DNA from 4 places in the Lysinibacillus sp. G01H genome. Region 1 is predicted to be linked to each of the others. Evidence: riboswitches for the same ligand, from Rfam matches in the RefSeq annotation. Region 1 holds a riboswitch; each other region holds the start of a gene.
The links. Region 1 has a riboswitch for S-adenosylmethionine ahead of metA (homoserine O-acetyltransferase MetA). Riboswitches for the same ligand answer to the same signal wherever they lie in the genome.

Region 1 (7,748 bases):
GTCTTTCTAATTCCGAAATAAGAGAGGGACACATAAATGGCCCACGCATTAGTTATTGGTGGAACAGGGATGTTGGCAGACACCTCCCTATGGTTAGTGAATAATGGCTACCATGTCTCAGTAATTGGACGTAGTGCCCATCGAATGGAAGATTTGCGAAATAGAACAACCAAACCCGCCCTTCTAACGCCGATTTTAGTTGATTATTGTGATATAGCCTTATTAAAAGAGGAGCTAGAAGAAACGCTCGCGCATAATGGGCCCATTTGAATTGGTCGTTGCTTGGATTCATTCCTATGCGGACACTACATTAGAGAACATCTCCAATGTAATTTCAATAGAGAATAACGGGGAATGGAAACTGTTTCATGTGTTGGGGAGTAAGGCGAATTTAAGTGAAGTCCAAGAGAAATTGAAGCTCCATTCTCGTTCGCAATACAGACAAATCCAGCTAGGTTTTATGATGGAAGAAGGTCATGCGAGATGGCTGACACATGAGGAAATATCGCAAGGTGTCGTTGCTGCTATTCAACAGGATCAACCTATTCATATCGTCGGGACGCTACAACCTTGGGCAAAGCGACCGTTATAAACTAACTAACCTTCGTCTAACTAGATGGACGAAGGTTTTTACATATTTCCATTAGCAGTTTGTTTTAGATGTCTACATAATTGTGAGGGAATGTTAGGTTTGTGTGAAAAACGTCAGAATCAGCCAACTTTTTTCTCCTTACATTTTACTTAGTATAACAAAATCATTTCTATATAACTTATCCTTATTTATTCACATCTCTTCCCATCAGACCGACATATCAGTAAAATAGAGTAGGTTAGGGGGATTACATGTGAAAGATCAACGCTTTAAAATAGCGCATCGAGAGGCGCTTATCGGAATTGGACTCGTCCTTGTCAACTTTGCAATTTGGTTTGGCTTTGCCTATGGATTAGGTTCAGGAGATCCAAGAAATTATACGTATGTATTTGGTTTTCCTGCCTGGTTTTTCTATAGCTGTATCGCTGGGACAGGCTTTATGATCCTTCTTATCTGGATTGTGATGAAACTCTTTTTCAAAGAGGTACCATTTGATGATGAGGAGGTGGATCGCTAATGCATTGGCAAGTTGTATTTCCATTGCTATTATTTTTAATTATTATATTTGGAATCGGTATTTGGGCCAATAAGCATGTACGCTCCTCTAATTCATTCCTACAGGAGTATTTCCTAGGTGGTCGTGAAATGGGTGGTTTTATCCTTGCGATGACGATGATTGCTACATATGGCAGTGCGAGTAGTTTTATCGGAGGACCGGGTGTAGCCTATACAAAAGGACTTGGGTGGGTATTACTGGCAATGGCTCAGCTACCAGCAGGTTATTTTGTGCTCATGATTTTAGGGAAAAAATTCGCCATTATTGCTCGTCGTTACCAGGCCATTACGTTAATCGACTTTTTACGTGAACGCTACAAAAGCCATGTCATTGTTATTTTATCAGCAATTAGCATCATTGTTTTCTTATTTTCGGCTATGATGGCTCAATGGGTTGGGGGTGCACGCTTAATTGAGTCGTTAACTGGCTTAAGCTACACTGCAGCACTGTTTATTTTTGCGATTTCCGTGTTAGTATATGTGATTATTGGAGGTTTCCGTGCGGTTGCGCTAACAGATACGGTCCAAGGTTCCATTATGGTGATTGGTACAATTATTTTATTAATCGGCACGATTGTGGCAGGTGGAGGCATCGACAATATAATGGCCTCACTGGTTGCTGAAAATCCTGACTTTGTGTCACCATTTGGCGCACAAGGAGATTTAACACCTTTGTATGTCTCGACATTTTGGATTCTCATTGGTGTAGGGGTTGTAGGACTTCCGCAAATTGCGGTTCGTGCGATGAGCTATAAGGATTCCAAAAGTATGCATCAAGCGATTCTTATTGGCACGATTGCCATAGGGACAATCATGTTTGGCATGCATTTAATTGGTGTGTTAGCCCGACCTGTCATACCTGGCATTGAAATTGGTGATAAAGTTATGCCGCTCCTGACATTGAAGGTATTACCGCCATTTTTAGCAGGAATCGTTTTAGCTGCACCAATGGCTGCGACAATGTCTACGGTTAATGCTTTACTAATGCTTGTCAGCTCTACAGTTGTCAAAGACATCTATTTAAATTATATGAAGCCGAAAGCTAGTGATGCAGAGATTAAGCGTGCAAGCTTTATTGTAACAACAGTCATAGGCCTAGCGGTTGTCATCTTTGCACTCAATCCACCTGATTTATTAGTGTGGTTGAACTTATTTGCCTTTGGTGGACTAGAGGCTGTCTTTATTTGGACAGTCGTTTTAGGATTGTATTGGAAAAAAGCCAATAAATACGGAGCGATTGCGTCGATGATTACAGGCATGTTGTTGTACATTATGATTGATCGGTTTTATCCTTCTGTCTTTGGTATGCATACAGTCACGATACCAATTGTCGCATCCTTCTTTATTTTTGTGCTTGTCAGTTTGTCCACTAGTCATAAATTTAAAAATGAAAAGCTTATGATTTAACGCCAAAACGCCACAGATTTCAAATTCTGTGGCGTTTATTTTAATGCATCATAAAATCATAGGCATTTTTCGCAAGTAATGTCATTGTAACGACAATAAATAGTGTGCGGACAAAGCCACTTCCTTTCTTGATTGCCATGCGTGAGCCAAGCATAGCCCCACCAATTTGCGCAATGCCCATGACTAGACCATAAACATAATGAATTTGACCTAAGTAAGCAAACATACAAACACCAGCCACATTACTCGCCAAATTTAAAAACTTCGCATTACCAGCCGCCTTTAAAAAATCAAAGCCTACCAGTAAGAAGCTAAAGATTAAAAAGGACCCTGTCCCAGGACCAAGAAATCCATCATAAAAACCAATAGCAAATAATAGCAGCATAAATAGAAATAAATGCATTTTAGATAGATTTTTTACAGTAGCGACGGCACCCCAATCCTTTTTAAAGATCGTATATATCCCAACAGCCGCCAGCATAACAAGCATCAATGGCTTTAGTAATGCTGGATTGATTAGATGTACAGTCCATGCACCACATAATGATCCGATAAATGCTAGCGGAAAATATTTGAGGACAGAGCGAATGTCCAGCTGGCCAGAACGATAGAAAGAAATAGAGGAAGTGAGCGAGCCCATAGCTCCTGCTAGTTTATTTGTGGCAACAGCAGCGGCTGGATTAAGCCCTACAAATAGTAAGGCTGGTAGTGAAATTAAACCGCCCCCTCCCACTACTGAGTCAACAAAAGCCGCCAGAAATCCAAATGAAATTAATAGTATGAGAATATGTACATCGATTTCAAACAACATATGACACCTCTTTAGAATTAGTTACTACTGAAATAGTAACTAATTTTATTTACGCTGTAAACCCCATTTTTTCATTGGCAAATCTTCACAAAGGTAGCCTATAATAAAGATAATGGAGGGATTACATGGAGGAATTAATCACCCAGCTGAAAGAAATGGGTTTTACAGAATATGAAGCGAAGGCCTATACGGCACTTGTTCAGCAAAGTCATGTCAGTGCCTATCAGGTTAGTAAAAATTCTGGCATACCACGTGCAAGAGTGTATGATATTTTAAATATCCTTGTAGAAAAGGGCATCGTGTTAAAAGAAGAGACCGCAGAACAAACGACCTATTCGGCAATGCCTGTGTCTGTGTTCTTACAGCAAATGCAACAGCGCTGGGAGTCGAATTTTACGTCTATAAGCGGGAAGCTAGAGAAATTAGAGGAAAAAGTGCAGGAAGCTGAGCCTAAAGTGGTCATGCTGAAGGGCAGGGAATCTATTATCAATTATTGTCAGTCACTTCTAAAGAAGGCGAAGAAAAAAGTGATGCTGTCGATGTGGGAAGATATGTATGAGGTCTTACGTGAAGATTTGCAAGAGGTGGCGCTGCATGTTCCTGTTCATGGCATTACGTTATATGTAGGAGAGCATCTAGCCTCAATTGACCAGCATAGAGCCACACATTATACAAAAAAAGCGTCGACACCGCATTGGTTTATCTTATCGGTAGATGGTCAGGAAATGATTTATGGTCATTCTCCATCTACCCAAGAGACGGCCTTTATCACCAATGATTCCGTTCACATTTATTTGTTAGAGGATTATATATGGCATGATGTACTCATTAATCGGTTAGTAAAACGGGATGATCAGGAGTTAGAAGACTGGATTGCTAAGGAGCGGAAAGCTTTTTTCTTAGAATAGTCTTATAAGGGAAGGGGAGTAACTTGAAAAAATTCGTGTTGCTAGGTTTAATGAGCTTACTCATGCTAGGAGCCTGTAATGCTACACCACCAACCAATCCACCAACGATTCATGAGCTAACGGTTGTCCCAGATAATGTCCAAAAAAATATTGTTTCTAATGACAGAATACAACTATTACATGAAAATGATGCTCCATATTATCTTGTTTATTATTCAAAAGGGAATGTATTGGCAAGTATTACAGCTGAGGGAAATAGGCTTATCATCCAGTTAGAAGAAGGCAGCGAGCAAAGGAAAGAGGCTCAGCCCTATGTTTTTCAAATCACCGTCAAGAATCCTGAGCTTGATACCATTGATTTGCGAATAAACGGTCAGAGTACGCCCATTGATCGTATGACCATTATGTGATAAAAGAAACCGAAGTCTTTAGATGAGATTTCGGTTTCTTTATGAGATGTCTAATAAAAGACTTTGTCTACGTTATATTTAGAGCGGAAAGTATTAATCGCGTATGTTTCGTAAATTTCACGTTCCATTGGATCTTCTACTTCATAGACTTCAATTTTGAACACTTCATCACGATGGTTTTTCATCGGAGATACATTATCCTCGAAATGTTTTTTAATACGTTGACGAATTTTACGTGCTTTCCCAACAAATAATAGCTCATTCTTGTCATTATAGAATAAGAAAATGCCGCCTTTATCACGTGTGATTTTATGGAAGTCAATAAAACCGAAGTAAGGTGTGATTGGCACATCACCTGGTTTTAAATCTTGTTCACGTTGACGGATTACTAGATCTGGTTTTGGAAATTCAATTTTAATCAAACTATTCACGTTCCTCTCTCTTACTAAAAGTATATGGTAACATAATTACGGCATGTTTACCATAAATTTTAAATGCAGAAACACCACATATAGCAAGCTTAGTGTACATCAATTGAGCAAGGAACATGCACATGAATCACAAAATATTCTATGAATTATTGATATTCTAACTAGTTCGTGTTACAATTCAAGATAATTAAATAATCTTATCAAGAGAAGCTGAGGGATTTGGCCCGATGACGCTTCAGCAACCTCTAACAATTGTTAGAAAGGTGCTAATTCCAGCAAAGGATTTTTTCCTTTGAGAGATAAGAGTGGACGTGAAAAAAATCCTTCTCATTCTATCTCGTATGGAATGAGGAGGATTTTTTAATTTCGTTGCATCCTATGCAAGCAAGGTTTGCTAAAAGAGAGTGATTATAGAGAGGGGAAAGCAAGATGCCAATTAATATTCCGAAAAATTTACCAGCTGGAGAACATTTACGTGAGGAAAAAATCTTCGTCATGGAAGAAGATCGTGCGAAAACACAGCAAATCCGTCCATTAAATATATTAATATTAAATTTAATGCCTGAAAAAGAAAAAACAGAGCTCCAATTATTACGTTTATTGGGGAATACACCATTACAGGTGAATATTACCTTTTTGAATACAGCCACACACGAGTCTAAAAATGTGAGTAAATCCCATTTGCAGCTTTTTTACACAACGTTCAATCAGATTCGACACCGCCGCTATGATGGTATGATTATAACTGGTGCGCCAGTAGAAAAAATGGCTTTTGAAGAGGTCAACTATTGGCAGGAAATTTCAGAAATTATGGATTGGTCTAAAAAGAATGTGACATCTGTGCTACATATATGTTGGGGGGCACAGGCTGCATTGTATCATCATTATGGCATTGGGAAGGTCGAGCTTTCTGCTAAATGCTCAGGTGTCTATTCCCATGTGATTACAGATTTAACTGTAGATTTGGTACGTGGCTTTAGTGATTTATTTACTGCGCCCCACTCACGCTATACATCTGTTTCGATTGACGAGGTTCGCAATCATCCAGATCTACGATTATTATCCTATTCAGAGGATGCAGGGGTATTTATTGTACAATCAAAAGATAATAAAAATATTATGATTACGGGGCATCTAGAGTATGATGCGACAACGCTAGCCGATGAATACAGTCGCGATGTGGCGAAGGGCATAGATATCGCTGTTCCTGTAAACTACTTCCCGAATGACGATCCGACACAAGTGCCGATGAATACATGGCGTGCCCATACGCATCTATTATTCTCTAACTGGTTGAACTACTATGTTTACCAAGAAACACCATATGAATGGGATTTTGTAGATGAAATCGAATATCATATTTAATTAATAAAAAGTCTAATTTCTTTTCTAGCTTTAAAAGAAATTAGACTTTTTGATTGTCATTTTCTGTTTCCTGCTGAGGTGTTTCGTTTTTTTGAGCTTTGGATTTACGATTTCGAATAACTACCACAATCAGCAATAGTATGGGTAATAAAATGGTGAAAATAAAGGAAAAGATTGGCCAAATTTCATTATTATAATTAGTAGAATGCACAATATCTGGATGAACAATTTGAGAAAGTCCAATAACAATTATCCCCATCGGTATAATGAGTGGGCGATGATCCTTGATCTTTAAAATTTGTGCGAGGCCAACAACGGTCGTATAGAAATACATAAATGTACGAATATAAATAGACGAAATCCACATAAATGCCATAATGATCTCTATACGCTGTAAAAAATTTCCTATAGATATTCTTTGTGCTAAGGCATAGCTAGGAAAAGTCCTTGATGCTGTGTTTTCAGGACCTAATACAAGAATCGATAGGACAATCAACGTAACTAAGACGATTCCACCAAAGATTGCCCCAATATATAGCCCTTTCTGTGCAGACGGCTGTACATTGACACCAGTAGGATAGAGCATCATTAATACAAGTAATGGAAAGGAAAAGATACTCATAAAGCGTGCAATACTATAAAACATAGATGTTTTGGTTGCTTCTAGTAGAGGCTGAATATTCTCAAATGTAATTTGAGGGGTAATACTAAGGACGAAAAAAATAAAAATAAAGATAAACAATGGGAAGAGGATTTCTGCCGAACGGGCAAAGGTCTCAATTCCTAAATAAGCGGCATACATAATAATGATACTGAACAGTAGGGCAAATGCTAATGTCGGTGTCTCTGGCATTACTTCCGTTTTCATGAAAATACCTATAAAATAGAGTAATTCTCCAGCCGAAAGAAAGGTCATAATCAGGAAACAAATTGCTGTGATTTTCCCAAAAAAACGCCCAAGAATTTTTTCATTAGCCTCGATAAAGTTTAGAGATGGTGTTTGATTGGCCAGTGTTAAAAATAATTTTAGTACCAGTAAACTAAGGAGAACACCAATGCTTGCTGCTATCCAAGCATCTTGCTTAGCGGCACCAGTAATACTCGAAGGGATAATTAAAATCGCTGTACCGATAGAATAGAGGAAGGTAACGATTGTAAACTGTCTTGAACTAATTATCTCTTTTTCCATCAAGCTACCCTCCGTTTCTCAGTCCATCTTTCTATTTTGTGAATGACACAATGTAATCCCTAATTGGTGTGAAGATAAAG
Region 2 (7,748 bases), 1.1 Mb from region 1:
TTTCATCTTGCACATTATACATACCTGTAAATAAAATCATAAAGGCCGTAGCAGAACAAATTAATAATGTATCAATATACACAGACGCTGCTTGAACAATTCCTTGCTTAGCAGGATGCGATACTTCCGCAGCTGCCGCAGGGTGAGCTCCAGTTCCTTGACCAGCTTCATTGGAGTAAATTCCACGTTTAACACCCCAAGCAATCGCTGAACCAATAACGCCGCCAAAAATTTCTTGAGCCCCAAAGGCACTAGAAAAAATTAATCCGATAACTGTTGGTACTTGTGAAATATTCATAAAGATAATGATAATGGCCATAATGATATAAGCTAATGCCATAAATGGTACAATTATTTGAGCAGCGTTTGCAATCGATTTAATACCACCAATGATAATAGCACCTAGTAACACAACAATTATAAGTCCTGTGATCCATGTATCCAAACCGAAAGCGTTTTCAACAGCACCTGCGATGGCATTTGACTGCACACCAGGCATCAAAATTAACATTGCAATTAAAGCAGCTACAGCAAAAATAACTGCAAACCATTTTTGACCCATTCCTTTTTCTATGTAAAAGGCCGGTCCACCACGATATTCTGTATCTTTCTCTTCTTTATAGATTTGAGCTAATGTTGACTCTACATACGCGGTAGCCGCACCAATGAAAGCGATTGCCCACATCCAAAAGACAGCACCAGGTCCTCCCATTCCAATTGCTGTCGCAGTACCAGCAATATTACCTGTACCTACACGTCCTGATAATGCGATAGACATTGCTTGGAAAGAAGATATTCCCTTTTCCGATTTCTCCCCTTTAAACATTAAAACAAACATATCTTTAATGTGCCTTACCTGTAGGAACCTTGTGATAATTGAGAAAAATAACCCAATCAATAAGATACCATAAATAAACCATGGTCCCCATAAAATACCATTCAACTTCTCCACAATTACATCCATTTTACCCCTCCAATTTAAAATACCTTACTTTAGATCATTATAGTATTACACTTTTCAGAAAATTACAATATTATTTTTGAGTAACAATATTTAAGTAAGTAACCTAGTAAATGGAAGGGTATAAACCTATTTAATTATATAACCAATTCTTCGAAGAGCATTATTAATAAAATCTCGTATATACATAAAAATTTCTTCGCGCTCTCCCTCATGGAATAAATTATGATAACAATTTGCCCATTCTTTAAACTGAAATTCCGTGAATTCCTGTTGATGAAGCCAATTTCGAGTTTGGCGAGTGTCCGTAATTTTATCCTTCTCAGCTGTCATAATGAGCATAGGCATATTTGGCATTTCACCTTTAGGCAGCATCACTAAATTTTTCATCATCTGCTGAAGCTCTCGATACCATTTCACAGAAACAACAGACATGAGCGGTACCTCATCTTTCATTTCTTCTCTGCCTTCAACACTACGCGTTAATTTCTCTAATGTAATGTCATGTGTCAATTTAACATTCGCTGTTAACGCACTTAGACTTGTTAAAGCATTTGTTAATTTACCTGGTAATAGCTTTAGTTGCAACCAAGGTGATGTTAAAATAATGCCCGCACATTCATATTGTCTCTTTTGCATTGTATGGAGGATTAATGTTGCACCTAGTCCATGTCCTATTACAAAGGTTGGTAAATTATATGAAAAAGCATTCTCAATCAGGTTTCTTGTATACTTATTGTACAATTTGAAGTCTTCATCATGGACTCGAGCAAACCTTGCATTACCCCCATGATTCGGTAAATCCCCCATGACTATGTGGAAGCCTTCTAATCTTAATTTCTCTATCAGCCATGCATACCAACGGTGATTTTCATAAGCACCATGAAGAATAGCAATCACAGCTTTTGCTTGTCCATCAGCTTCCCATTTCCACATTTACATAGTCCTCCTAAAAAATAATTACACTTTGATTATATCGAAATAAATAGCACATTTTAATTTTATATTTCCATAATGTTGCGTATTTGATACGATAATACTACATTATAGAAAGAAAAGAGGCGATTTTCATGATTTATCCATTTAAAGATAAAACGCCAAAGATCGATCCATCTGTTTTCATTGCTGATTATGCAACTGTTACGGGCGACGTAACAATTGGCGCCGAAACAACCATTTGGTTTAATACGGTTATTCGTGGTGATGTTTCCCCAACGATTATCGGTAAACGTGTCAGTATTCAAGATCTTTGCTGTTTACACCAAAGCCCAAAATATCCGCTCATTATTGAAGATGAGGTAACAGTTGGACACCAAGTCACTTTACATAGTTGTACAATTCGCAAAAATGCCTTAATTGGTATGGGATCCATTATTTTAGACGGAGCTGAGATTGGAGAAGGTGCATTTATTGGAGCAGGAAGCCTAGTACCTCCTGGTAAAGTCATTCCTCCAAATAGTCTAGCTTTAGGTCGTCCAGCAAAAGTTGTCCGAGAATTAAATGCTGAGGATAAAGAGGATATGGAACGCATCGTACGAGAATACGCAGAAAAAGGTCAATATTATAAATCACTTCAAAAATAAATAATCTACACAAAAAAATTAATACCAACGAAAAAATCCCTCGCGTTTTCGTGTACCGAATATGTTCACGAATCCTAGCGAGGTATTTTTTATAAAAAAACAAAAGGAGCAATATTGCTCCTTTGCTTATTAATACATTAGAATAATTTTCTAATGACTTCATTACTTTAGTTCAATAGTTTATAAACATGCTTTTTCTCGTAACGCGTCTGCTTTATCAATTTGCTCCCATGGTACATTTAAATCTGTACGACCAAAATGTCCATATGCAGCAGTTTGTTTATAAATGGGACGACGAAGATCAAGCATTTTAATGATACCTGCTGGGCGTAAATCGAATAGCTCGCGTACCCATTCAACGATCTCGCTTTCTTTCACTCTACCTGTGCCAAATGTATCGACAGCAATGGAAACAGGCTGCGCAACGCCAATCGCATAAGCGAGTTGCACTTCAGCACGCTCTGCTAAGCCAGCTGCTACGATATTTTTCGCTACATAACGTGCTGCATATGCCGCTGAACGGTCTACCTTGGTTGCATCCTTACCTGAGAAGGCACCACCACCGTGACGTGCATAACCACCGTATGTATCAACAATGATTTTACGTCCTGTTAATCCAGCATCACCTTTTGGTCCACCAATTACAAAACGGCCAGTTGGATTGATAAAGTATTTCGTATTAGCATCTAATAATTCACTTGGTACAACTGGTGCAATAACAAATTCTTTTAAATCTGCTTGAATTTGTTCAAGTGTTGCTTCTTCATCATGCTGTGTTGAAATAACAATTGTATCCACGCGAACCGGTACATTATTGTCATCATATTCTATCGTTACTTGCGTTTTACCATCAGGACGTAAATAGGCAAGTTCACCTGATTTACGTACTTCTGTTAAACGGCGTGCTAATTTGTGTGCCAAGCTAATTGGTAATGGCATTAGCTCTGGTGTTTCATTACATGCATAGCCAAACATTAAGCCTTGGTCACCAGCACCAATTGCTTCAATATCTGCATCTGTCATAGAGCCTTCACGTGCCTCTAATGCCTGATCAACACCTTGAGCAATATCAGGTGATTGTTCACCAATTGCCACAAGCACCGCTAAGTTCTCAGCATCAAAGCCATATTTACCTCGTGTATAGCCAATTTCAGCTACAGTGTCACGAACAATACCTTTAATATCTACATAAGTAGAAGTTGTAATTTCTCCTGCTACTAATACTAATCCTGTTGTTACAGTTGTTTCACACGCTACACGTGCATTTGGATCTTCTGCTAAAATAGCATCTAAAATGGCATCCGAGATTTGGTCACAAATCTTATCTGGATGTCCTTCTGTTACACTCTCTGATGTAAACAGTCGACGGTTTGTCATTTGGTTTTCCTCCTAAATACTCTTACAATAAGTAGTTGTGTATGAATACGGTACTCATTACCCATGTCAAGTCCGCTCCTAAGGATTGAACTCTCAAGCCGTTACTGCTGCTTTTAACACGAGGATTTCGAAAGATCCGTCATTATAATAAGGAAAGAACTACATATACTTACCTTTACATTGATTTTTAACAATAAAAAAATCCTTTTCTCACGTTACTTTACATGAGGAAAGGAATAATGACTGCGTAACCTTTCACTCTTATCGTTCAAGGGATGTTCCCTTGCATCAGGTTGGCACCAACGCATGTCGTGAAATAGTTCATGCAGGTTGCCGGGTTTCACAGGGCCTGACCCTCCACCAGCTCGGGATAAGAGTATCCGTTCAATCTCATGTTACTGAAAAGGTCGAACGTTGTCAAATATTTTCTTATGTATTACTGTATAGAAAGGAAAGAACTTATTACACAAAAACTTTTCATACTTGGATGATGATGTAAATAGAAGCAAATTAATCCCTACAACATACCTAGCTACTTGTGGTAACATATGTGTGGCTCAATCTTCATGCCTAATTACAGTAGGATTGATGGTATTCTCCTCGAAAAACATTATTTTTTGTCAGTTTATTGAAAAGTGGTAAAAACTCTAAAATAATTTCTTAATTAGTATAGATTATTTAAGCAATTGTGTTATACTATTTTTGAAATTAAGAAAAAATCCCTCTAAATCAAGGGAATACTATAAAAAAGGATGGTATTTAATCGATGAATTCAGTAGAAATTGCAAACGAACTGAAGGAATTATTAAACGGCGGTAACATTAATGTTCAACTTTCAGTACCACAATTAGCAGAAAAAGCTACATCTCGTGGTGAAGCAATGTTAACAGTAGATGGCGCAGTTCGTGCAGAAACTGGCAAATACACTGGTCGTTCACCTAAAGATAAATATACGGTAGAAGAAGAAAGCACAAAAGATCAAATTGACTGGGGTAAAGTAAACCAACCAATTTCTTCTGAAGTGTTCGATAACCTATATGTAAAAGTAATAAAATATTTAAAAGAACGTGACGAGTTATTCGTATTCAAAGGCTTTGCAGGTGCTGACAAAGATTCACAATTAAGCATTCAAGTTATTAATGAATACGCATGGCACAATCTTTTTGCTCATCAATTATTTATCCGTCCAACAGCAGATGAATTAGCTTCTCATGTTGCTGACTTCACTGTCATCTCAGCTCCTAACTTTAAAGCAGATCCTGCGGTTGATGGTACTGCTTCTGAAACATTCATCATCGTATCACTTGAAAAGAAAATTATTTTAATTGGTGGTACAGAATATGCTGGTGAAATGAAAAAATCTATCTTTGGTATCATGAACTACTTATTACCACAACAAGGTATTCTTTCAATGCACTGCTCAGCAAACGTTGGTGAAGCTGGCGATGTGGCGTTATTCTTCGGTCTATCTGGTACTGGTAAAACGACGTTATCAGCTGATCCTGATCGTAAGCTAATCGGTGACGATGAACACGGTTGGTCTGATAATGGTGTGTTCAACATTGAGGGTGGTTGCTATGCAAAAACAATCAACCTTTCTGCTGAAAAAGAACCAGAAATCTACAATGCAATCCGCTTCGGCTCTGTATTAGAAAACGTAGCTGTTGATCCAGAAACTCGTATTTGTGACTATGACGATGGTTCACTAACAGAAAATACACGTGTAGCTTATCCAATCCAATATATCGAAAATATCGTTGATCCTTCTGTTGCAGGTCATCCAAAAACAATCATCTTCCTAACAGCTGATGCATTTGGCGTGTTACCTCCAATCAGTAAATTAACAAAAGAACAAGCAATGTATCACTTCCTAAGCGGGTTCACTTCTAAACTTGCTGGAACTGAACGTGGTGTGACTGAGCCAGAACCAGTATTCTCTACTTGCTTCGGTTCTCCTTTCCTTCCGCTTCCCGCAACAGTATACGCAGAAATGTTAGGTCAAAAAATTGACGAGCACGGTGCACAGGTATACTTAGTAAACACTGGTTGGACTGGTGGCGAATATGGCACAGGTAGCCGTATGAAACTTTCATACACACGTACAATGGTCCGTGCAGCAATCGATGGTAAATTAGCAGATGTTGAAACAACACAAGATGCTGTGTTTGGTTTACACATTCCAACAGCAGTTGAAGGAGTACCTTCAGAAGTGTTAAATCCTCGTGAAGCTTGGGCAGATAAAGCTGCATACGATGCAAAAGCTGCTGAGCTTGCAGGCTTATTCAACGAAAACTTCAAGAAATTCTCAAACGTTTCTGAAGCCATCACTACACTTGGTGGCCCATTAAAGTAACGTCTATATAAAAGACAAAGGGAACAAATTATTCGTTCCCTTTGTCTTTTTGTTTTCTCTACGCTTTATTGTTGTTTCATCCACTTGCAAAGAGCACGGACAGTTTCACGATTTTTTGCTGGTGGATATTGATGTGCATAGTGAAGATCATACCAAGTTTCGAATGATTTATTTGCTTCTTCTAAAAAAAATGCCAATTGTCTGGCATGTTCAATATCCACATTTTCATCACGATAGCCATGAATGATAAGAACGGGAGCTGTTATTCGCTCTATCTCAAAAAGAGGTGTTCTTGCATCATACGCTTCTGGTACACGATTAGGTGTTCCTCCAATAACGCGCTTCATCATCCTGCGCATATCTGTACGTTCCCAATAGGTGGCCGTTGCATCAGAAACACCTGCCCATGTTACAACAGAAGTAATATCCCTTCTTAAAATGGCTGTCCACAGAGCCATAATACCACCTCGTGAAAAACCAAAAACATGGATATTGTCATTGCAGAATTGTTTGAGTACATCTACGGCATAGACCGCATCGTAACGGTCTGCCCCTGCAAACTCGTCACGACCCTCTCCCCCACGATTCCCACGATAATATGGGGCAAATACGATAAAGCCCTGCGCCGCAAATTGTGCAATACGAGAGGGTCTGACCATCCCAATGCTTTGCATGCCGCCTCTTAAATATAAAAAGCCATCATATGTACCTTCTGCCTTTGGCTCTGCTAATAGTCCTTTTATACGTAAGCCCTGTGAAAGATAGGTTATTTCCGTTAAACGTATAGCTGGATTTGGTGAAGGATAGGGGCGTTTTTCGATAATATCACCATTGTATGTCACGATGTTTCAGCTCCTCCAGCATTTTCTTCATCCCCTCATCCTTCATGTGAAAACTCAAGTTAGGATGCTGAACAAATTCTTCATCGGTTAACCAAAGCATGCCTGACGTTTCTAAATCAAATTCTATATCCTCTTGCGCTAAAAATTGTGCAGTGAAAACAGTTTTACAAAAAACGATTTCATCATACACTGCATACTCTGCAAACCATTGAAGATTTTTCACATGAACACCCGTCTCTTCAAAAACTTCTCGAATCGCCGCCTCCTCTAATGTTTCGCCTTCTTCTAATTTCCCCCCTGGCACTTCTACACCACGTCGTTTATGGACAGTACATAACCATTTATTTTCATACTTTAAAAGGACAAGGACGTGTTTAGGTTTTACTTTAAATTCGCCTCTTGTAAAACTCAAATCTACTTGTAGGCCATGTAAATCTGTAAATGTTAACATCTCTTCACCCTCACGTTCTTTCTTGTTGCAAAACAAAAGTTACTTTCTTCATCATTACTTCTATTTTATGGACAGAATTTAATCATCATTCCAATTCCTATTCCTATTCCTATTCCTATCTCTATTAACTATATTGTAAACCTACAATGACAAGCAACCCTAAGCTACAGTCTTATAAAGC
Region 3 (7,748 bases), 2.0 Mb from region 1:
TGCATTCATTATTTAAGTCTTCAATTTTTAAGAATAAACCTCTTACACTTCTCTTATGTTGTTGTTCCAAGGTGCGAGCAAGATGTTTATTGATATTGGACATTGTTTGTATAACTCCTTTCTTTAATAGGTATCATTTATTAATATGAATGGAATAGCTGGAAAAGGAAAGAGTCTTTTCGTTTAATTTATGGTTAGATTTATAGAAGGAATTGTGGCAATATCCCTAGATTGAATATATATCGGTAATAGTTTTATGTAAAAAATGGAATTATTATCATACGATAGTAACTCCATTTTCGTTCTTTTATTTCCAATTAAACCCTTTTGTTGCTAAAAACTCTTTGATATGCGGACGTCGTTGTTCGATTAAAAAATCAGCCATCTGCTTTGTCCAGTTATCAATTTTTCTGTTTGACGAACGGCTGTTATAGTATATTTCCATTTTCTCGTTGTAGGCAGGTAAAAGCTCTTCATATTTTTCAACATTGTATTCATTTTCATGTAATACAGCAGATACAGGTAAACGAGGTTTTACCTCATTGCGACGCGCAGGAACGCCAATTGTTAGCCCGAATAATGGGAAAACGTGATCAGGCAGATTAAATAATTCACTGATTTCAGAAGGTTTATTGCGTACACCTCCAATATAGCAAATGCCATAACCCATTGATTCTGCCGCAATAACAAAATTCTGTGCAAACAATGATACATCTGCTACCCCAACAAGGACATTTTCAGCAGAATCAGCTACAATATCCACTCCTTCTAGTTTCCCAGCCATTTGAAGTCGCTTGAAATCTACGCAAAAAACAAATGCCCCACCTGAAGTTTCATATTGACGTGGATTACCAGAGAGTAAGCCTAATTTTTCCTTTTTATCTGCATCTGTTACCCATATTACACTATAGGCTTGCACAAAATGTGATGTTGCAGCCATTTGTGCTGTTCCAATTAAATCTTCAATGATTTCTTTTGAAATCGGTTCTCCATCATAGATGCGTACCGAGGAATGGCTACGTAATAGTTCTTTAACCATTAAAAACTCTCTCCTTTGTGTCTGTTCTATACCTTGAGCATAGCACGCTTTTCTAGCAAAATCGAATAATGAGGAACAAAAAGTTATTTATAAATAATTTATAAATGTCGAAATTATCTCGTAAAGTAAAATATTTCATTTGATATAGATTAAATATTCTAAATAGTATAAAATTGTAGAAGCGACTGTTTATTTGGTTGTGCTACCAAAAATTACATGATCTTTATTCACAAATGTTTAGACAGCATTAGCTATTAGGTGATGAAATCCTCCTGGAATAAAGATACATTCTCTGACGGATGTCACAGATTTACTGGAACCAAATATGCAAGTTGAACAAAAATAAAGTGGAATGGAGGAATAGGGAATGGAAGAAAAGTTAGCGAAAAAGCTTCGTCATGAACAATTACGAAGCAAGGTTGTAACAGCAGAAGAAGCAGCTTCTTGGATTAAGGATGGCATGGTATTAGGGATGAGCGGATTCACACGTGCTGGCGATGTAAAGGTTGTACCTCTTGCACTTGTAGAGAAAGCGAAAAAAGAGGATTTTCAAGTAGATGTCTTTACAGGTGCATCACTTGGACCTGAGGTAGACCAATATTTAGCAGAAGCAGGGGTCATTCGTAAGCGAGGTCCTTTCCAAGCAGATGCTTGCATTCGTAATAAAATCAATAGCGGTGGTATCACATTTGTCGATGCCCATCTTTCCCATAATGCTGAGCTTGTTCGTCAAGGTATTATTGGACCAATTGATTTTGCGATCATTGAAGCTGCTGCTATTACAGAAGAAGGCTTATTAATTCCTACAACTTCAGTTGGTAACTCTCCCATTTTTGTGCAAGAAGCAGACCAAGTCATCATTGAATTAAACGTAGCACAGCTTGATGCATTAGAAGGTATACATGATATTTACGTACCTGCACAACAAGGAAAACGTGATCCAATTCCTTTACAGAATGTTTCAGATCGTCTTGGTATAATTGGAATTCCACTAGATTTAGATAAAGTAAAAGGCATCGTCATTTCGGATATATTAGATGCGCCATCAACGATTGTCCCAGCGGATGAAGAGACAGATGTTATGGCTAATCACTTATTAAATTTCCTACGTGAAGAGATTAAAGTAGGTCGCTTAACAACAAGTTTACGACCAATTCAATCTGGGGTAGGCTCAGTAGCAAATGCTGTATTGCTAGGCTTTAAAGATTCTGAGTTTGAGAACTTAGAAGTTTATTCAGAAGTTCTCCAGGATGCAGTATTTGAATTAATTGATGCAGGGAAAGTAAAATTTGCATCTGCAACTTCTATTACCCTTTCTGAGCAAGTAGGAAACCGTGTTTATGGGAATTTTGAAAAATATGCTGATAAATTAGTGCTGCGCCCTCAAGAGATTTCAAATCAGCCTGAAATTATTCGTCGACTCGGATTAATTTCAGTGAATACAGCATTGGAATTAGATATTTATGGCAATGTTAATTCCACACACGTTTCTGGTACAAAGATGATGAATGGTATCGGAGGGTCTGGTGACTTTGCTCGAAATGCACGTTTAGGAATTTTTGTGACAAAGTCTTATGCTAAGGGTGGAGATATTTCGAGTATTGTTCCAATGGTCTCGCATGTGGATCATACAGAGCATGATGTTGATGTCATTGTAACTGAACAGGGCGTAGCAGATTTACGAGGACTTGCCCCAAAAGAACGAGTGGGACTTATCATTGATAATTGTGCACATCCTGATTATAGGGAGCAGCTGTGGCAGTACTTTAATGATGCCAATGAGGCAACGGGTGGACATCATACACCACATGATCTAGAAAAAGCACTATCATGGCACGTTAATTATGCGAAAAACGGTACGATGAAGGACCCTGCTTTTACAAAACAATAGTATTATCTGAAAAGCCTTGAAGGACAGTTTAGTCTGTTTCTTCAAGGCTTTTACGTTTTAATTTAATGAAAGTCTTATAATAATCCAATCCATTTCCAATAAGTTGCAGAGAACAAAAGTACGAGAAGGAAACCGATAATGGTTAATGGAATCCCAGATTTCAAGAAATCCTTTGTTGTAAAGGAACCTGTACCATAGGCAAGCATGTTTTGTGGTGCACTAATTGGTAATAGGAAGCCAAAGCTTATGACGAATTGTTGCACAATAACAAAACCAACTTGATCAACATTAGCCGTTAATGTGGAGGCTAAAACGATAAACACAGGTATAAGTGCTGAGGCTAAGCTAGTTGCGCTTGCAAAGCCTAAATGAATCAAAATGTTAAATAAAGTTACGAGTGCGATGGTTGCTAGTAAAGGCATAGTATTTAGCCCGAGTGAACCAAAAACTTTATCTGATAACCATGCAGCACCTTGCGTATTTAGTAAAATGGTTCCTAACATAATGCCTACCGCAAAGACGATAATTGTTCCCCATGGAATATGAGGCTCAACTTCCTTCCACGAATACACACCGATTTTAGGCATTAATAGAATAGCGATAGCAATAATTGTGACTGTTGTCGTATCAAATGGATGTAGCTTTCCTTCAGTTGCCCAGAAAAATAGTAAAACTACGGATGTAATGATTAAACGAATTTCAGGAGCCTTTAATGGGCCAAGCTCTGCAAGCTGTTTTTTGATGACCTCTTTACCACCTTCGATATTGCTAGTCTCAGGTTTAATTAAAGCAATCATAATGAAAAATAAAAAGATAGACATAATAATTGAGAAGGGGGCGGCATAAAGTAGCCAAGCACCCCATGAAATATCCACATTAAATTGCTCTTGGATAAAGTTTAAAGCCACCATATTTTGAGCTGCTGCAGTCTTAATACCGATATTCCAAATGGAAACTGCTTGTACCGAAGTAATAACTAATAAGGCAGCAAGCCGACTATCACGTGGTAAACCAAAAGCTGCCACCATTCCAAGCAATATCGGTACTACTGCGCCAGCACGTGCTGTAGCAGAAGGTACAAAAAATGCGAGGACGATAGAGACTAAAATAGCGCCAAATACGATAGCTTTTGTTTTCGTTCCTACCAATGAAAGAATCCAAAGAGCAAGTCGTTTATGTAGATTAGTAATTTGCATTGCTGCCGCTAGAAAAAGAGCTGCTGCTACTAAAGCAACGGCAGAATTACTAAAGCCGCTTAAAGATAATTTTAATGCGCTAGCTGTTCCTAGCTCTGTAGTTGGATCCTCCATTGACGGAGCGAGTCCTAGTAAAACAGTTACTAGCGCAATGATCATGGCCGAGCTCACAGGATATGAAACGGCCTCTGTAACCCAAAGGATGACTGCAAAAGCTAAAATGGCTAAAGCTCGTTGCCCAGCTATAGGTAAATCACCATTATTAGGTAAAAAGGTAATAATGATTAGTAACGCGAATGCCAAGCCAATCCACAGTGGCTTTAAATTAAATTTTGTAGCTGCTTGCTTTGGGGAAGACATATTTTCTCATCCTTTCTACGATAAAAATGACGATCATTATCCATAACATCGGCCTGTATAATGTTTTATTAAGATAAGAATATGTCGATTTTATTGTAGAAAAAAATCTATGTGAAAATTGTGTTTTTTACAGCAATATGAGTAGATAAAGAGAAAATACATGGTCACAAATAATACAAAAATATCCAAAAAATATTATTTCTTTTTCTTAAAGGCAGAAGTTACTTTAGGCTCTGTGCCAATGACTAATCGTTTAATATTTTCAAGGTGCAGGATAATGGCTATGCCAAAAAGAAGAAGAGCTATAATGGTTGGGCCAATGCCAGGAATCCATAAATAAGTTGCTGTACAAAACACGAGATAAAATTCTAGAACACCAACAATTAAATAATTTGTTGCAAAGGATAAAATAACAAATAAAATAAGTGCAAATAAACCAATCTTCCAATCAACAGCAAGTAAAATACCAATGATGGAGGCAGTTCCTTTCCCCCCGTTGAAGCCCATGTAGAATGGGAAATTATGACCTAAAATAACCCCAGCAGCCATTATATAAGTAAGCAGCCAAATTTGTTCTTCTGTTAAATGAATGGCGTCAGCTAGATAAAAATGCGCACCTATAATAGCCACAACACCTTTGCCTATATCGATGAGGGCAACTAAAACGCCATATTTCCAACCAAGGGAAAGAGTAGCATTAGAGGCACCAGCATTACCGTGCCCAGCCTTTTTTAAATCAACCCCCGATAAAAATTGAGCCACTTTAGAGCCGTGAATACAGCCTATTAAATAGCCAATCATAAGAAAAATGATCACGGCCTTTACCATAAAAATACTCCTCTCAAAATTTTTTCTAAAATAGTGTATGCGTTCATATTACGTATAAGAGCAGACAGAAGTTTCGGAAAAAATAAAATTTACATGTTGACAGAAAAAAACTCTATGTTTATACTGTGTAACAACGATGGAAATTGAATCTCATACTCTTATCAAGAGCGGCGGAGGGATAGGCCCTATGATGCCCGGCAACCAGTAAGCAATGAGCTTACTAAGGTGCTAATTCCTACAGATTCTTACTTGGATCTGGCAGATAAGGGGAGGAAAACTTGCAACCGCAACCCTCTTCTTAGCTGAAGAGGGTTTTTGTTTTCTACAGAAAAATCCTCCTCATCTCCGGTACCATCGTAAAAAAATAACCATTTGGAGGTACACAATGACAAATTTTAAACCAGAAACATTGCTGTTGCATGGTGGTCAAGAGCCAGACCCAGTGACGGGTTCTCGCACAGTTCCAGTCTATCGCTCAACTGCTTTCGTATTTAAAGACACTGCTCATGCGCAACGTCTTTTTGCCTTAGAGGAAGCAGGGAACATTTACACAAGAATTACTAATCCAACAGTTGATGTGTTTGAAAAACGTGTGGCTTTATTGGAAGGTGGAACAGCAGCAGTAGCACTTTCATCTGGTGCAGCAGCTATCGCATTTTCCATTTTAAATCTAGCTGGAGCTGGTGATGAGATAGTAGCAGCTAGTTCTTTATATGGTGGTACGTATAATTTATTTGCTAACACATTACCAAACTACGGTATTAAAACAATTTTTGTAGATGAAACAAATCCAGAGAATTTCAATGCGGCGATTACTGATAAAACAAAAGCTGTCTTTGCAGAGGTTTATGGTAATCCAAGCTTAAAGGTTTTAGATATTGAAGCAGTAGCTAAAATTGCACATGATAATGGTCTACCATTAATTATTGACAGCACGTTTGCTTCTCCTTACGGTTCTACACCTATTGAATACGGTGCAGATGTTGTGGTTCATTCAGCAACTAAATGGATAGGAGGTCATGGTACAACTTTAGGGGGCGTTGTTGTAGACGCTGGTAAGTTTGATTGGACTAGCGGTCGATTCCCTGGTTTTACTGAACCAGATGCCTCTTACCATGGGTTACGTTATGGAATTGATACTGCTTCTGCTGCCTTTGCTACAAAGCTACGTGTACAATTATTACGTGATTTTGGTCCAACACTAAGTGCTGATGCTGCCTTTAATTTATTGCAAGGGTTAGAAACGCTTCATCTGCGTATCCCTAAACACAATGAAAATGCGTTGGCAGTGGCTAAGTATTTACAAAACCACCCATCTGTGGAGTATGTAAATTATAACGGCCTAGAAGATTTTCCGACACATGGGTTAGCAAAAAAATATTTAAGAAATGGCTTCGGTTCAGTGCTTACATTTGGCATCAAGGGTGGACGAGAAGCTGGGAGAAAGCTTATTGATAGCGTGAGATTATTTTCACATGTAGCAAATGTAGGTGATGCAAAGTCATTAATTATTCATCCAGCTTCCACTACACATCAGCAACTATCAGCAGAAGAATTAGTTCAAGCTGGTGTAACCGAGTCGCTCATTCGCTTATCCATCGGTTTAGAGGCAGTAGAGGATATTATTGCTGATTTAGATCAAGCCATTACACAGGCAACAACAACTGAACAAACAGTAGAAGCTTAAAGTTTAAAGCAAATGGTAGAATGTTGTGGCGTTTACGTATTTTCTCATTCGATTAGCCTCATTTGGTAATGCGTTAAACGTTGCTACATCAACCTATTATTGCACCCGTTAATTATCAGAACCTTATAAAAAAATACCAAGTAATTTTATATGTATTGTTGATTTTATTAAATCCATGGTATATACTAGGAAATAAGTTAACAGTACGAAAATTCTTTAGAAAAAAGGTTAATGTTTTCATAAGTGCTCCCCCACTTTTGAATATATAGAAGGGTAGTTGCCTAGCCAGTGACTACTCTTCCCAAAAACTGATGATAAAGGAGTGTTTAAAATGGGTAACATCTATAGTGCGCAAAACATTGTATCCTATCTAATATATGAGCTAAATGAAGGGCATGTATTTGTCAACAATAAATCCATTCAACACCTTCTTACATCAGTTGAAAGAAAATGGCAGGAAGTATTTGGTCATACAGCATTTCAAGAACGTGTTTTTACTGAAGAAGACTTTGCTGTTAAGGAAGTATTTGAGGCATATGAACAGTATGGTGTGAGCCATATCTCACTTCCTGCGACAGAGTTTTACTTGAAGTATGGTACATTTCAATTAGTGGAACGTACATATGCAATACCAAATTTTACAGAAGAAGAGATTAGTCTTGTTCAACAAGCTTTAGCACAATACCGTTATCAATTGCTTTCAAAAGCAAGTTAAGACCCCTCATATTTTTAAGCTCATTCTCTGCT
Region 4 (7,748 bases), 2.0 Mb from region 1:
ACCATTCCGTTCATGCCCACAGGAGCAAAAAGCAAAGGAGTTGGATATGTTTTACCAAACAAATGAACGGATGTATCAACGTTTGACACATCATTTAAAAAACGGGGAACAATGGAATACTTCTCAAAAGCTGCTCGATTATTGCGCAGTGTTTGTTCACCGCCAGCACCTGAACGGATATAGCCATAAGGTCCAGCTTCGATTTTTTCCGCTACGGCCTTTTCTAAATCTGCAAAGCAAATGGGGAAGGGGGCTTGTGCAGTTATATTTTTTAAGAGTAGATCGCCATCAGTTATGTTTGTCATCGTTACTACCTCACTTATTTATTGAAAATAGGCTTTCTTTTATTTAAAAAGGCTTGAATACCTTCGTTATAATCGTCTGAACTAAATGAATCCAAAACTAACTGTGCCAACGCATCGTTTTCTTCATTTTCACCATCAACAATTGCCTGGATAACTTTTTTGATGCCAGTGTTTGCAATGGATGATTTACTTAATAAATGTTCAGCGAATTGCAATGTCGCCTCATCAATATCCTCCGGTTCGTGGAGGGCCGTGATTAAACCAATATTTTTTCCTTCTTCAGCTGTAAAAATAGTAGCTGTGTACAAAATTTCCTTTGCCTTAGCGACACCAACAATATTGATGAGACGTTTTGTGCTTTCTAAATTATAGACAATACCTATGTTTGCAGCGGTGATGCCTAGCTTACTCTTAGGTGTTGCTATTCTAAAATCACAAGCGTTTGCTAACTCTAATCCACCACCAATTGCTAAGCCCTGAATCATAGCAATTGTCGGGTGTGGAAATTTATAGAGAGCATCGATCGCCTTTAGAGCCAATTCATTATAGGCTTTGGCATTGTCTGTAGCATAACGAACATCTAAAAACTCGGTAATATCTGCACCGGAAGAAAAGGCTACTTCATTGACACCGCGAACAATTAAAAGTTTGATGGAAGAATCTACACTGAGCAGCTCTAGTTGGTCTACTATGGCTTGAAACATTGCCCTTGATAAAGAATTCCGTTTTTCCGGGCGATTTAATACTAACGTTGCAATATAGCCATTTTTCTCTACATAAATTTCGTTTGTCATCTTCATTCTCCTATTAGTCTTTTTTCAACTTCGCGGCGAAGCGGTTACCGATGGATTGAATGCTCTGCACAAGGATGATTAAGATAAAGACAGTTGCATACATCACATCAACCTCATAGCGTAAATGACCATAACGATAGGCAAGGTCACCTAAACCGCCAGCACCAACCATTCCTGCCATTGCTGTTGCACCAATTAATCCTATTGTGGCAATCGTTAAGCCTAATATAATAGATGGTCGAGCTTCACGTAATAGGACATGCCAAATGATATGGCGACGTTTAATACCCATGGCTGTGTAGGCTTCTACTACTCCTGAATCCACTTCTAAAAGCGCAGATTCCATCAGTCGTGCAATATAAGGAGCTGTGTAAACAACTAGCGGAACGATTACACCTTTAACACCAATTGTTGTACCTACAATTAACTTGGTAAAAGGTAAGATGAAGAATAATAAAATGATAAATGGAACAGAGCGAACAATATTGATAAATAGATTAAAAAACTGATAGAAAAATTTATTTTCAAAGGATTGTCCTGGTCGTGTTAAAACAATTAATAGCCCTAATGGAATACCAATCAGAATGGAGAATAACAATGAAATTCCGACCATTTGAAATGTTTCGATAATTGCTTTGCCAATAACATCTGACCAATCTGTAAAGAAACTTTGGATACTACTCATTGAACGCACCTCCTAATTCTTCCACTGCCACGCCATTTTCTGAAAAATAAGTTAACGCCTTTTGGACAATCTGCGTTTCGCCATGTAAATGCACCACAATATTGCCGACAATACCGTTTTTTAATTCAATAATATTTGCTGTTAAAATATTTGGTTGCACATCGTATACCTTAGTGACTTCTGCTAATAATGGCTTACCAGTACTTTCACCAAGGAATGTTAAACGGATTACACTTCCTGAAACATTTAATTGCTCAATAAGAGAGGGGGATAAATTACGTTGTGAAATTGTATTTAAAAACTTTCGCGTTGTAGGGTGCTTCGGTTTCGCAAAAAGTTCAATCGCTGTGCCAAATTCCACAACTTTCCCTGATTCTAGAACAGAAACCTCATCACAAATTTTTTGAATTACATTCATTTCATGTGTGATGAGCAGAATCGTAATGCCTAATTCACGATTAATTTTTAACAACAATTCAAGAATGGCTTCCGTTGTCTCAGGATCAAGTGCACTTGTTGCTTCGTCGCTAAGTAAAATCTCTGGTTCCTGTGCTAGGGCACGTGCAATAGCCACACGCTGTTTTTGACCACCTGAAAGTTGATTTGGGTAACTATCAAGTTTATCTGTTAAACCGACAATTTCAGCATACTTAGCTACTCGGTTTTTTACTTCCGCCTCTTTATAGCCTAGAAGCTTTAAGGGAACTGCAATATTATTGTAAACTGTTGCTGTTTTTAATAGATTAAAGTGCTGGAAGATCATCCCGATTTTTTGGCGTGTTTGACGTAATTCTTGAAGAGAAAGGGTCGTAATATCTACATTGTCTATCACTACTTTTCCTGCTGTAGGACGTTCGAGTAGATTAACGCAACGAATGAGTGTACTTTTACCAGCACCACTATAGCCGATTACACCATGAATTTGTCCCTTTTTTACATGAAGATTAATGCCATCCACAGCTTTTATGATGCCTTTTTTAGACTTGAATTCTTTTGAGATATTTTGTAATTGAATCATGCGACTGTTTGCTCCTTTCTCCACCTTCTAAAAAGCAAGAATCTGCTCGTTTTCCTATAGAGGAATTTCGACAGATTCTTCGGCTTTATAGAAGCTTCCTGAATGTATTACCAACTAGGGATTACTGAACCTTTGAATTCTTCTTCGATGAATTGACGTACTTCATCAGATTGGTAAGCCTCAACGAACTTTTTAATTGTTGGATCATTTTCATTTTCAGCACGTACAACAATATAGTTCACGTATGGAGAATCAGTAGATTCCAATAAAATAGAGTCATCTTTAGGGTTAATACCAGCTTCTAATGCAAAGTTTGTATTAATAGCTGCTACGTCTACTTCACTAAGTTGTTTAGGAATTTGAGCTGCCTCTAATTCAATGAATTTTAAATTCTTTTTGTTTTCTTCTACATCACGAATCGAGGCTGTTAAGTCTGCGCCATCTTTTAACTGAATATAGCCAGCTTCCTGTAAAACAAAGAGGGCACGCGCTCCATTCGTTGGGTCATTTGGTAAGCCAAACGTTGCACCGTCAGGAATGTCATCAAAGGATTTATATTTTTCAGAGTAGATACCCATTGGATTTAAAATCGTTTTGCCCACTGGTACTAAATCTGTATCATGATCTTTATTAAATGTATCCAGGAAAGGCTCGTGTTGATAGCTGTTCGCATCAAGATCACCTTCAGCTAAGGATGTATTAGGTAAAACATAGTCAGAAAATGATTTTAGCTCTACTTCTAGCCCGTTTTCTTTTGCTACTTTAGCGGCTACTTCTGCAATTTGTTCGTGTGGACCAGAAGTGACGCCTACAACGATTTTCTTTTCATCAATTCCTTCAGCTTGGCTTTTACTATCTTCTTTAGAGCCACAGCCTGCTAAAGCTGCTACTAATGTTAGACTTGCTAAACCTACTAAAAATTTATTTTTCTTTTTCATGAAAATACCTCCAAGATTGTTTTTATCGGTTTTTTGAAAATAAAAAAACTCTCTTACAAATTAAGAGAGGCTCATGAAAAGATGTCCTCTCTTATCTATCAAACGAAGTTCGTTTGCAGGATTTAGCACCTTCCTTTAAAAAAGGAGGTTGCCGAGCTTCATAGGGCCAGTCCCTCAGCTACTCTTGATAAGAGATTTATAATATTTTTTTGTAATTCCGATAGAACTAATATAATTTATAGGGTATAGTAAGTCAATAAATAATTTTTAAATTTTTTATATAATTATAATATTTCGACGCAAAAGAGGGATAACAATGTCTGTTAGAGTTAATTATGGTATAGGTTCATTTGGTAAGGTTATTAGTGCTCGTTTTCTAACGGGAACAGATATCATTGAAGGGATTGAAGCGCTTTGCGAAGAGAATAATATAGAGTCAGCCACAATTGTAAGCTGTATTGGCAGCTTTCAAAAAAGTAGCTTTGTTTATTTAGTGCCAGATGAAACAGCTCAAATTCAAGTTCGTTTTAGTGATGTGATGGAAAAAGAGGGACCATTAGAATTTATTCAAGGTTCAGGTGTGGTGTGTAAACGAGATGGTGGATATGAGACACATTTCCATGGCTCTATGAGCGATCAATGGGGTGTTGTATCGGGTGGGCATTTAATAAAAGGGGGAAACCCTGTTATTACTGCTGACATCGTGTTGGCAGAGGTACAAGGTATTCAACATATTCGAAAATGGGATGATGAAACAGGTCATGCTCAATTTTATCCATTAGAAAATGATTTAGGGCAACCAAGGAAAATTGAAAAATATTAATGATCCTGTAGCTAGGGATAGCTACAGGATACGCCCTCATCATTATCTATTAAACAATTGTAATTGCTCGATTCTATGGATTGCTTCACGTAAGCGCTCCTCACTAACTAGCAACCCTACGCGTACATAGCCTTCACCATATTGACCGAAGCCATTACCTGCTGCTACAGCGATATCAGCTTTTTCGAGCAAAAGATCAGCAAACTGTTCACTTGTATAGCCTAGTGGTACAGGAAGCCATGCGAAGAAGGAGCCTTTTGGAGCCGTAACATGCCAGCCAATTCGTCGAGCTTCTTCAATGAGTACATTGCGGCGACGCTCATAAGTAGCTCGTAGTTCATCCGAACATTGTTGGGAAGCTGTCAGTGCTACTGCTGCGGCTTGTTGAATGGCAGGGAATTGACTACAAAACAGATGATCCTGAATAAGATTAATAGCAGCGATAATCTCGGCATTCCCTACAGCGAAGCCTATACGCCAGCCAGCCATATTATAGGTTTTCGATAATGTATACATTTCAACTCCTACTTCTTTTGCACCCTTTGCTTGAAGGAAGCTAACTGGTTTATTACCGTCAAATCCTATTGCCCCATAAGCAAAATCATGTGATACGATAATATTGTGTTCCTTCGCAAAGCGAACAGTCTCTTCAAAAAACGCAAGTGATGCTGTACCTCCTGTAGGGTTGTTCGGGTAATTTAAGTAAAGAAGCTTTGCCTTTTCTTTCACTTCATCAGGTAATGCATCATAATCAGGTAAGAAATCGTTTTCGGCAAAAAGTGGCATCACTTCAAAATTGACATCTCCTAGTACGACACCTGATAGGTAATCTGGATAGCCAGGGTCTGGTAAGAGCATCGTGTCACCAGGGTTTAACACTGCTAAAGGTAGCTCAACTAGACCAATTTTTGTTCCACCGAGAATCGCTACCTCTGTATCTGGATTTAGTTCTACCTGATATTCACGTTGATAAAAGTCGGCAGCAGCTTGGCGTAATTCAGCGAGACCTCTAAATGGTGAATATTTGTGGTTTTGAGGATTTTCAGCCGCTTCCTGTAATGCTTGAATGATGTGAGTAGGCGTTGGCTGATCGGGATTTCCTTGCCCAAGGTTAATGACATCACGCCCTTCTTCTAGAGCCAAGTTTACTTTTTGTACAAGTGCTGCAAAAAATTGAGTGGGTAGTTGCTGTAGTTTTTTAGAGAATTCCATGCATGATCACCTTTTTCAGAATATAATAATTATTATTGAAGAATATGAAGCAAATAGTATTACTTTTTCTGTTAATTGTCTAGAGGAGGAATGGATATGAAAATCGGATGTATTCAATTAAATGTTGGCTTTGGCAAAGTTGAAGAAAATTTTGTGCTTGCTGAGGATAAGATTCGTGAAGCTGCAAAACAAGGGGCAGAAATTATTGTGTTACCTGAAATGTGGAATACAGGCTATGCTTTGGAAAAACTGTCTGAGCTAGCAGATATCAATGGTGAGCGGACAAAGGCCTTTTTGGCTAAACTTGCTAAGGAACTTGATGTACATATTGTAGGGGGCTCTGTTTCAACAAAGAAAGGCGACAAATTTTATAATACAATGTATACCTTTAATCGTAATGGAGAACTTGTTGGGGAATATAGCAAGGCACATCTTTTCCGTTTAATGGACGAGCATCTTTACTTAGAGGCAGGGAATGAAATGAATCGTTTTGCTCTAGGTGACATTGAAGCTGCTGGTGTTATCTGCTATGATATTCGCTTCCCAGAATGGTTACGAGCCCATGCATTACAAGGAGCAAAGGTATTATTTGTACCAGCGCAGTGGCCAACTCCAAGGATTGACCATTGGAAAACATTGCTACAGGCTCGGGCAATTGAAAATCAATGCTTTGTCATAGCCGTTAATCGTATTTCAAAAAAGGTAGAAAATTTTAATGGGCAATCCATGATTATTCAGCCTTGGGGAGAAGTACTTTGGGTTGGTGCTGAGGACGAGGAAATAGCGGTGATCGATGTAGACTTTTCTATTGTCGATGAAGTACGTGGAAGAATCCCTGTTTACGATGATCGCAGACCTGAACTGTATCAGGATGTAGTTGTGAAAGGGTAATAAAGGGCACGCTTAGGAAGGTAGATAGCCTTTTGAGCGTGCCAACTTTTTTCTAGCTCTTATCCTCGATCAATGAATTGGCTAGTAGCATAAATTCAAGTGTAATGCGGTTATGCCCATTCATAAAATTTTTACCTAGTAAACTTTCAAGCTTTTTTAAGCGGTGATAGAGTGTTTGACGAACAATAAACAATTGATTCGCTGTTTGCTGTTTAGAGCCATTTGTTTGTAAATACACCTGCAATGTTTCGAGAAGCTTACTATTATATTTTTCATCGTATTCAATAACTGGCTGTAAATAGTCGTAAATCACTTCCTGTAAATCCACTTGCATTTGTAATTTATAGATTAAATGATATAAATGCAGATCATCGTAAAAGAACGAGGACGTTTGTACTTTTCGACAAATATATAAGGTTTCTTGTGCAGTTTGATAGCTTTTAGGAATTTCATCTACATCACAAACAACCTTCCCAATAGCTATCTGATAACCTTGTGCTTGCTGCTTTTTATAAAATTCAGTTTTGGCCAAGGAGGAAAACATGTTGTTCAACATATCACGAATGGCTTTACTATCTTTTGTATGCAGTAAAATAAAAATAACATAGCTTTTTCTTTCAAATAAAAATGGAATAAAGCCATGTTGCTCAAACAGATTACGGTAATAAAGCTTACTATAGACAACATCCTCCTGTGCCTTTGTCAATGTATTAGGAGAAGCCAAAATAAAGACAGTGCCACTAGATTGTGTATAGTTAGCATAATGTGTAACGATAAATTTATAAATTTCCTCCTTAGACAGTTTTTGATCAATCCAATCAGCTAAAATCGAAGCATCCTCAATATTCTTTTTTTCCTCAATATAAAACTCTCGCATTAAAAGCTGTGCCAACGCTGTTGCCGTGCGATCTAATATTAATAATTCAAATTCGGAGAAAAGCCCATCTTCTCGATAAATTGATAAATCAGCATAATGTTGATCAAATAGAAAAATAGGCTCATGTTTAAATTGCTGAGTCGATATATTCAATGTTAGGAATTGCTGCCGCTTTTTATGAGCCATATTGGGGAAAAAGATAGGC

Region 2: linked by a shared signal. The riboswitch ahead of metK (methionine adenosyltransferase) and the one ahead of metA (homoserine O-acetyltransferase MetA) in region 1 are both predicted to bind S-adenosylmethionine.
Region 3: linked by a shared signal. The riboswitch ahead of PSR12_RS01865 (O-acetylhomoserine aminocarboxypropyltransferase/cysteine synthase family protein) and the one ahead of metA (homoserine O-acetyltransferase MetA) in region 1 are both predicted to bind S-adenosylmethionine.
Region 4: linked by a shared signal. The riboswitch ahead of PSR12_RS02215 (MetQ/NlpA family ABC transporter substrate-binding protein) and the one ahead of metA (homoserine O-acetyltransferase MetA) in region 1 are both predicted to bind S-adenosylmethionine.

The regions. Positions count from the first base shown of each region.
Region 1 covers NZ_CP118397.1:2,412,825-2,420,572, reverse strand. The annotation lists gene PSR12_RS12265 (Rossmann-fold NAD(P)-binding domain-containing protein) at 37-270, shown strand; gene PSR12_RS12260 (Rossmann-fold NAD(P)-binding domain-containing protein) at 257-592, shown strand; gene PSR12_RS12255 (YhdT family protein) at 846-1,109, shown strand; gene panF (sodium/pantothenate symporter) at 1,109-2,554, shown strand; gene PSR12_RS12245 (TSUP family transporter) at 2,595-3,365, opposite strand; gene PSR12_RS12240 (TrmB family transcriptional regulator) at 3,491-4,273, shown strand; gene PSR12_RS12235 (hypothetical protein) at 4,297-4,683, shown strand; gene PSR12_RS12230 (nucleotide excision repair endonuclease) at 4,734-5,105, opposite strand; SAM riboswitch class I at 5,309-5,420, shown strand; gene metA (homoserine O-acetyltransferase MetA) at 5,544-6,479, shown strand; gene PSR12_RS12220 (GerAB/ArcD/ProY family transporter) at 6,520-7,668, opposite strand; gene PSR12_RS12215 (hypothetical protein) at 7,700-7,748, opposite strand, start outside.
Region 2 covers NZ_CP118397.1:3,502,561-3,510,308, forward strand. The annotation lists gene PSR12_RS17700 (alanine/glycine:cation symporter family protein) at 1-964, opposite strand, end outside; gene PSR12_RS17705 (alpha/beta hydrolase) at 1,091-1,897, opposite strand; gene PSR12_RS17710 (gamma carbonic anhydrase) at 2,032-2,544, shown strand; gene metK (methionine adenosyltransferase) at 2,725-3,921, opposite strand; SAM riboswitch class I at 4,180-4,298, opposite strand; gene pckA (phosphoenolpyruvate carboxykinase (ATP)) at 4,688-6,274, shown strand; gene PSR12_RS17725 (alpha/beta hydrolase family protein) at 6,340-7,116, opposite strand; gene PSR12_RS17730 (NUDIX domain-containing protein) at 7,100-7,567, opposite strand.
Region 3 covers NZ_CP118397.1:373,608-381,355, forward strand. The annotation lists gene PSR12_RS01840 (hypothetical protein) at 1-103, opposite strand, end outside; gene chrR (class II chromate reductase ChrR) at 308-1,039, opposite strand; gene PSR12_RS01850 (succinyl-CoA:acetate CoA-transferase ScpC) at 1,407-2,930, shown strand; gene PSR12_RS01855 (SLC13 family permease) at 3,005-4,486, opposite strand; gene PSR12_RS01860 (glycerol-3-phosphate acyltransferase) at 4,682-5,314, opposite strand; SAM riboswitch class I at 5,470-5,583, shown strand; gene PSR12_RS01865 (O-acetylhomoserine aminocarboxypropyltransferase/cysteine synthase family protein) at 5,700-7,001, shown strand; gene PSR12_RS01870 (hypothetical protein) at 7,333-7,716, shown strand.
Region 4 covers NZ_CP118397.1:459,873-467,620, forward strand. The annotation lists gene PSR12_RS02195 (alpha-hydroxy acid oxidase) at 1-305, opposite strand, end outside; gene PSR12_RS02200 (enoyl-CoA hydratase/isomerase family protein) at 320-1,099, opposite strand; gene PSR12_RS02205 (methionine ABC transporter permease) at 1,113-1,784, opposite strand; gene PSR12_RS02210 (methionine ABC transporter ATP-binding protein) at 1,777-2,802, opposite strand; gene PSR12_RS02215 (MetQ/NlpA family ABC transporter substrate-binding protein) at 2,910-3,740, opposite strand; SAM riboswitch class I at 3,829-3,934, opposite strand; gene PSR12_RS02220 (PPC domain-containing DNA-binding protein) at 4,057-4,563, shown strand; gene PSR12_RS02225 (pyridoxal phosphate-dependent aminotransferase) at 4,606-5,775, opposite strand; gene PSR12_RS02230 (carbon-nitrogen family hydrolase) at 5,872-6,666, shown strand; gene PSR12_RS02235 (PucR family transcriptional regulator) at 6,719-7,748, opposite strand, start outside.